Regions from separate parts of the Arthrobacter sp. SE2 genome, predicted to be linked through region 2. Evidence: predicted binding sites of a transcription regulator. Region 2 holds the regulator's gene; the other holds the start of a gene.

Region 1 (3,409 bases), on a different contig from region 2:
GTGCAAACCAAGCCTTCAGTCTGCACCCCGGCCACGAAGGCGTCTGCCGTGGCCCGGAGCTGGAAGGCGAGTTGGTCAACCCGGTCCAGGCCGGGTTCGAACTCTGCCTGTTGATCCAGCTTCCGCGGGGGAGTCCGGGGGATCACCTTGCGGGGATCCTGGCCCCTTGCCAGGGCATGCGCAGTGATTCCGGCAGCCCCGAAACGGGACCGGACATCGGCGGCGGGAAGATTGGCGAAATTCCCCAAAGTGAGGACGCCAAGGCGTTTGAGCAAGGAAGCCAGCTTCGGCTGCCCTAGTACTTCCACCGGAAATGGAGCCAGGAAATCCCGGGAAGAACCCGGCGGGAGCACAAGAACGGCAGAGAGTTCGCTGGTGCTCCGGGCTGCTTGCTCGGCGGCGAACACGGAATCGGCGATCCCCACACGAGCCTCCACGGCGAGACGGTCCGCCGATTCAAGCACAGCACCGGCGGCCGCTTCCTCTCCGCCGTAATATCTGGCGGCACCCTTGGCCCGGATAGCGCATAGTCCGGGGCGAAGCACTTCCACGCCAGGAGTCCGTTCCTCAAGTGACGAGACCACGGGCTCGAATTCCCTCGTATCCCGCACCGGATCAACGGCACACACCACCAGCTCAGGGCAGCGGGTCTGCGCTTCCCTTAGCCGCAAGCCCCGGACTACTCCCTCTGCCCGGGCTTCCGCGGAGCAAGCAGCTATGACACCTTTGGCTATGACTGCCGTAGGCACATCAGACGGCAGGGCATCTGCCAAGCGGGCGGCGACAAGGGGCCAATCAGGGAACCACGTAACCAACGCGCGCACCGGGGTTTCAAGCTGAAACAGCATCATGCTCCCATCCGATGGCGGGAAAGATCCACCGGGCCGCTGTCCGCAAGATCCACGGAAGCCCTGCGGGAACTGCCCCTCAAGGCGACTTCGAGTTCGAGCTCCTGTTTTTCGAGATGTCCATGGCCCTGTCCGAGCCCCGCCCACTCATATCCATTCACTTGCAAGACGGCTTCACTCTGCGGCCAGGGTCCCATGACAAGGAGGACGGAACTCCGCTCCCGGAGCCTGGCTCCCAAGCGTGCAGCCTCAGCGGGTGCGACTCTTTCCGGAGCCCGCGCAAGGACCACCGAGAGCACGTCCGCCATGGCAGCGATCACCTGCGTCCAGCTGGTCCCGGGGTCAGGCACCAGCACCAGCCGGTCGAGCGCAATGCCGAACCCTGCTGCCGCCTCGACCCCGAAGTCAGGTAGTCCGGCTACCCCGCACCACGAGCCATTCAGTGATGGTCCGGCCAATAATGCCATGGCCAGCGACATGGATCCCTGTATGGAGTAAGCCGCTCCCGGGCGCAGTCCGCCCGGCAGGAGCCTGCTAAGTGAAGGGAGCACGGGCAGGGAGCGTTCGCTTCCGCGCTTGCCCTGCATGAGGTGGATCTGCGCCTGCAAGTCATCGCGCAGCGAAGCCGGCGAAGCGGAAGACAGGCGGGATGACATACTTCAATTTTCGAACATATATTCGAATGAGTCAATTGCTCGGGATCCGCTTCGAAGGTTGGCCTCCTCAACGATCTACTGTTTTTGATGCGGACTCCCTGTTTCCGGGCGCGTGGTTCCGGGTCGGCGGGGCAGTGTCAGGGGCGAAACTGGTCAGTTGTTGAGGGCTAAGGCCCCCTGCGAGCGCGACCACGTCACGCTCGACAGCGAAACGGCCAGGATCGAAGCGAGGATCAACGCCGAGGCCGGGGCGGCAACGGCCCAAGGGGCACGCTCCACGTAGTTGATACCCTCGGCGAGGATAAGGCCCCACTCGGGCGACGGCTGGTGGGGGCCGAGGCCGAGGAACCCCAAAGCAGCCAAGGCGAGCGCGATTCCCGGTACCCGGAGCATCGAATGCCTGAACACCGGGCCAAGGATGGCCGGGAGGATGTAGCGCCAGAGGATGCGGACCCTTCCCACGCCCAGGACCGGAAGGATCTTCACGTGGGGCTGGGCCCTGGCCTCCTGCGCCAAGGCCGCCGTGTGGGCGGCGAGGGGTGCCCAACTGACCAGGGTGACGGCTATCGCCGCACCTTCGGCAGACGGCCCGGTCACCACGGCAACGATCAGGCCGGCCAGGATGGGCGGAGCGGCGTTGGCTACTTCAAGGGGACCGGTCGCCGCGAGCGGGAAGAGCCCGACGACGATCCCGATCACAAGGCAAGCCAGCACCACGAGCAGAGCCGTTCCCAGCGTGGACACGGCACCGTGCCCCACCCTGGCAAGAATGTCCCGTCCGCTCGCGTCGGCCCCGAAGGGCAGCTCGAAGCCCGGGCCGGCAAGCCGCGCATGGCTCGAGGTGAATGGGTCGCGAAGCAATCCCGCGACGACGATGAGCATCAACGCTCCTGCCGCAACGAGCGGAACCGCGGCATCCCGCCGTCGTGATCTTCCCGGCGAGTCCGGGACCGGAACCGTCCCCGAGCGCAGCGCCGCTCCCATGAGAAGGTATCGGGCCGCGGCGCTGAGGGAACCTGCCACGACGGCCAACATGAGGAGGGCCAGCACTCCTGCCTGCAGCGCGGGTATGTCCTGGGCGCTCGCCGCGCCCAGGACCGCGCGGCCCAAGCCCGGAATCGCGAAGACTCTCTCCACGGCAACCGCCCCGCCGGTAAGGCCAATGAGGACAAGTCCGATCTGGCTCATCACCGATGGCAGGGCCCGGCGGAGCACCGCCGCGGTGAGCCGGGCGCGGCTTGCTCCGGCCATCGCCCAGGTGGCCACCCATTTTTCGGCGAACGCCAGGCTGATGGCGTCGGAAAGAAGCCGCCCGATGAGCCCGCCGGCGGGCAGGCCGAGGGCGAGCGCCGGCAACACCGCGTGGTCCAGGCCCTGCCAGCCATACGGCGGGAACCAGCCCAGCCACACCGCACCGACGACAAGGAGCATCGCCGCGAGGAGGAACTCGGGGAGCGCAGTCATGGCCGCGGCCACGACGCCGGAGCCCCGCCCGGGGTTTCCGGCGAGCCCGCGCATCACGGACGGAACGCACAGCGCGGTGGCCACCACCATTGCGACGGCTACGGCGCACGCCATCAGGGTGACGGAGACTCCCAGGGTTTCCACGGTGCCGGGGCCAACAGGTGTGTTGGTAATCCAGGAATTCCCCATGTCCCCGCGCAAAAGGCCTCCGGCCCAGTCGAGGAAGATGTGCACCGGTCCTCGATCAAGTCCGAGCTCCGCGCGGATCATGCCCAGCGTTTCATCAGTCGCTTCCCGGTCGGCGTACCGGGCCCGCAGGATGGTGTACTCCGGGCTTTGTCCCGAAAGCCATGGCAAGAGCCCGATCAGCAGAACGATAGCGAAGAGTGCCACGGCTCGGGAAGCCGCGGTTTTGACGAACGCCGGGCCCCGCATCAGTCG
Region 2 (3,409 bases):
AAGTCCTGCGGCTTCGCGAGTGGGCCGCAAAGACCACGACGGGGGACCGGGACGAACTGATGCCGGGCGTGACCGACCGGGCCTGGCGCCAGGTGTCCGTCACGTCGATGGAGTGCCTCGGGGCGCAGAAGTGCCCCGTGGCGGAGGAGTGCTTCAGCGAGCTGGCCCGCCACCGTGCCGCGGAGTCCGACGTCGTGGTCACCAATCATGCGATGCTCGCGGTCAGCGCCTTCGAAGGCCTGGCCGTGCTGCCCGAATACGACGTAGTCGTGGTGGACGAGGCCCACGAGCTCCAGGACCGCGTGACCGGAGCTGTGTCCGGGCAGCTGTCCGTCGCGATGATCCATGCCGCTGCCTCGAGCGCCCGCAAACACACGGCCATCACTGTGGACGCCCTGAAGGCCGCCGCGGACCGCTTGGAACTCGCGATCATCGGTGCGCCCTCGGGCCTCCTGCCCAACGGGCTCAATGACGAACAACTTGATTGCGTGGACCAGCTCCGGGAAGCCTGCCGTGCAGCGCTTTCCGACTCGAAGGGAGATTCGTCCAACACGGTCGACGGCGGACGCCAGCTCGCGCGCTCACGGCTGATGTTGATCCTCGAGCTGTGCGAACGGCTGCTCTCGGCCCGGGACAACCGGGAAGTCGTGTGGCTTTCCCGGAACAGTACCTTCGATCCGCAGCAGGGCTACACGGCTCCCGACGAGGATTCGCCTGCGCTCATCAATGTCGCGCCGCTCAGCGTTGCCGGACGCCTCCGGGAAGGGCTCTTCGCGGGCCATACCGTGGTGTTGACCTCTGCCACGTTGGCCATTGGCTCTGCGTTCGAGGCCACGGCCGGAGGGCTGGGCCTGACAGGACAAGGGGCCCCCAGCTGGACCGGAGTGGATGTAGGCTCGCCCTTCGACTACCCGAAGCAGGGCATGCTGTACGTCGCCAAGCACCTGCCCAAGCCGGCGCGCGGCACCTCGCCCGAAGCGCTTGACGAACTTGAAGAGCTCATCAAGGCCTCGCACGGCGGAGCCTTGTGCCTCTTCTCTTCCCGACGGGCAGCGGAGGAGGCGGCGGAAGCGATGCGGTCACGCCTGGACGTGGACATCCTGTGCCAGGGCGAATCGACCATGGCCGCGTTGGTGAGGCAGTTTGCCGAGGAGGAAGACACGTGCCTCTTCGGCACCATGTCCCTTTGGCAGGGCGTTGACGTTCCAGGCGGTTCATGCCGGCTGGTAGTGATTGACCGGATACCGTTCCCTCGTCCGGACGATCCCCTGATGACGGCACGGTCCCGCGCGGTGGCGCAGGCCGGTGGCAACGGTTTCATGGCAGTTTCAGCGACGCACGCCGCCATCCGGCTGGCCCAAGGGGCTGGCCGTCTCATCCGCTCAACGGGGGACAAAGGGGTTGTGGCGGTCCTGGATTCGCGGCTTTCGACGGAGCGCTACGGAAACTTCCTCCGGGCAGCGTTGCCGCCCTTCTGGCCCACCACGGACCGTTCAGTGGTGCGGGGTGCGCTCGAACGTCTTTACGCCGAGTCGGCCAAGGCCTAAAGCGCGCGCTTGCTCAAGCGGACCCGTCCTGGAGCGAGCGCGTCCTAAAGGGAGCGCAGGACCGAGACGACTTTGCCCATGATGGTGGCGTGGTCGCCGAGGATGGGTTCGTACTGCGTGTTCTGGGGGAGCAGCCACGTGTGGCCGTCCCGTTGCCGGAACGTCTTGACGGTCGCTTCGTCGTCCAGGAGTGCGGCCACGATGTCACCGTTGAGGGCGTCGTTCTGACGCCGTACCACCACCCAGTCTCCATCGCAGATAGCGGCGTCGATCATGGAATCACCGGCGACTCTCAGCATGAAGAGCTCGCCATGGCCTACCAATTGGCGGGGCAGAGGCAGTACGTCTTCAACGGTCTGGTCCGCCAGGATGGGTCCACCGGCAGCAATGCGTCCGACGAGGGGGACCATGGCCGTGTCACTGGCACTCGCGAGTTCCGTGACGGCCAGTCCGCCCGCGCTGCGGAGTTTCGCCGGCGATTCAACGCCGGGTATGACAGAGCCGCCGTCCAGGGTCAACGGCATGAGGACTTCCATCGCACGCGGGCGCTTGGGATCGCGACGAAGATAGCCGAGCTTCTCGAGCTGTGACAACTGGTGCGTGACGCTGGACAGGCTCGCCAAGCCGACGGTGTCCCCGATTTCACGCATCGACGGCGGATAGCCATGATCGTTCACCGAACGTTGGATGGTCTCCAGGATTTTCTTCTGGCGGACGGTCAGGCTCTTGGGGGCCTTCTGCGGCTGCTGGCTCCGCGCTGAGGCCGGCCCGCTGCCAGTGGCTTTCGCTGCCATGTTCGCCAACGCCCTTCCGTTCCGCCCATTCGGCCCTGAGGCGCCTGCCGGGACTGTCGGCCTGAAATGTCAGACCCTCCTGTTGCACTGGTTCAGTGCTCTTCCTTCACTCAAACGTAGGGCAGGCACTGGCGTTTTTCAAACATTTGTTCTAGCGAGTCTCGACATCGTTCGTTGATAGGTGCTAAAAATGTCGTAGCAAGGTTCGAATATGTGTTCTATATAAGCGCTGCAGGATCCGGGTGGTCGTTCGAATCGTTCGAACAGATCAACTAATAACCGTCCTGCAAGCACTGACTGAAGGCAAGAATTGGCAGCCGCAACCAGAGATTCCGGAACGCGGCATTGTTCAGAAGGGCTCAGCTCATGTCCGCAATCACCATCACCCACAGGTCCGGCCGCAGTACGGCACCGGGCCGGCTTCGCCTGACCCGCCGGGGCCGCATGGTCTTCTTCGGCCTCCCGGCAATGCTCGTGGTCGCAGTGCTGCTCAGCCTGGCGGGATTCCTGAATTCGCCCGCCAAGGCTGCTGATTCCGCCGCCGAGCTGCAGCCCACCTCGAGTACGAGCGTCACGGTACAAGTGGGCCAGTCCTTGTGGGGGATTGCGGGAAAGGCCGCACCTTCCCGTGATCCCCGCGACGTCGTCGCCGAGATTATCCAGCTGAACAACCTTCAGGACGGCCACATCGTGCCGGGCCAGCAACTGTTCATTCCTTCCACCTGACAGCAACGTTGACCGGTTGGCAGGTCCCCGAGCGGGCGCCGGGCCGTCACAGTTTCAGGGCATCCGCCCCCGCACCTTAAACTGTCATGGTGAGTGACCAGCTTGAGCGACTTGACCGACTTCCCCTCCGGACCAACCTCCGCGGCCTGAGCCCGTATGGTGCGCCGCAGCTTGATGTTCCGATTTTGCTCAACGTCAACGAAAACACCCATGGCGTGCCGGCCGAGGTCCAGGCGGCCATCACCGAAGCGGTAGCGGCAGCCGCCGTCGGACTGAACCGCTATCCGGACCGCGAGTTCACAGAACTGCGCGAGGCCCTTGCGGAGTACCTCGGCCACGACC

Evidence for each region. The regulator LexA, encoded in region 2, represses DNA repair genes until DNA is damaged. The targets are predictions, from matches to a motif close to TCGAACANNTGTTCGA.
Region 1: the regulator LexA is predicted to act here: its motif matches at 1,515-1,530, upstream of imuA' (DnaE2-dependent mutagenesis accessory factor ImuA').

What each region holds. Positions count from the first base shown of each region.
Region 1 is NZ_JBZAYA010000010.1:53,445-56,853, reverse strand. It holds gene AC4CS3_RS14790 (DNA polymerase Y family protein) at 1-851, opposite strand, end outside; gene imuA' (DnaE2-dependent mutagenesis accessory factor ImuA') at 848-1,504, opposite strand; gene AC4CS3_RS14780 (ABC transporter permease subunit) at 1,658-3,403, opposite strand; gene AC4CS3_RS14775 (ABC transporter substrate-binding protein) at 3,403-3,409, opposite strand, start outside.
Region 2 is NZ_JBZAYA010000002.1:43,804-47,212, reverse strand. It holds gene AC4CS3_RS02920 (ATP-dependent DNA helicase) at 1-1,547, shown strand, start outside; gene lexA (transcriptional repressor LexA) at 1,592-2,341, opposite strand; gene AC4CS3_RS02910 (LysM peptidoglycan-binding domain-containing protein) at 2,708-3,067, shown strand; gene AC4CS3_RS02905 (histidinol-phosphate transaminase) at 3,157-3,409, shown strand, end outside.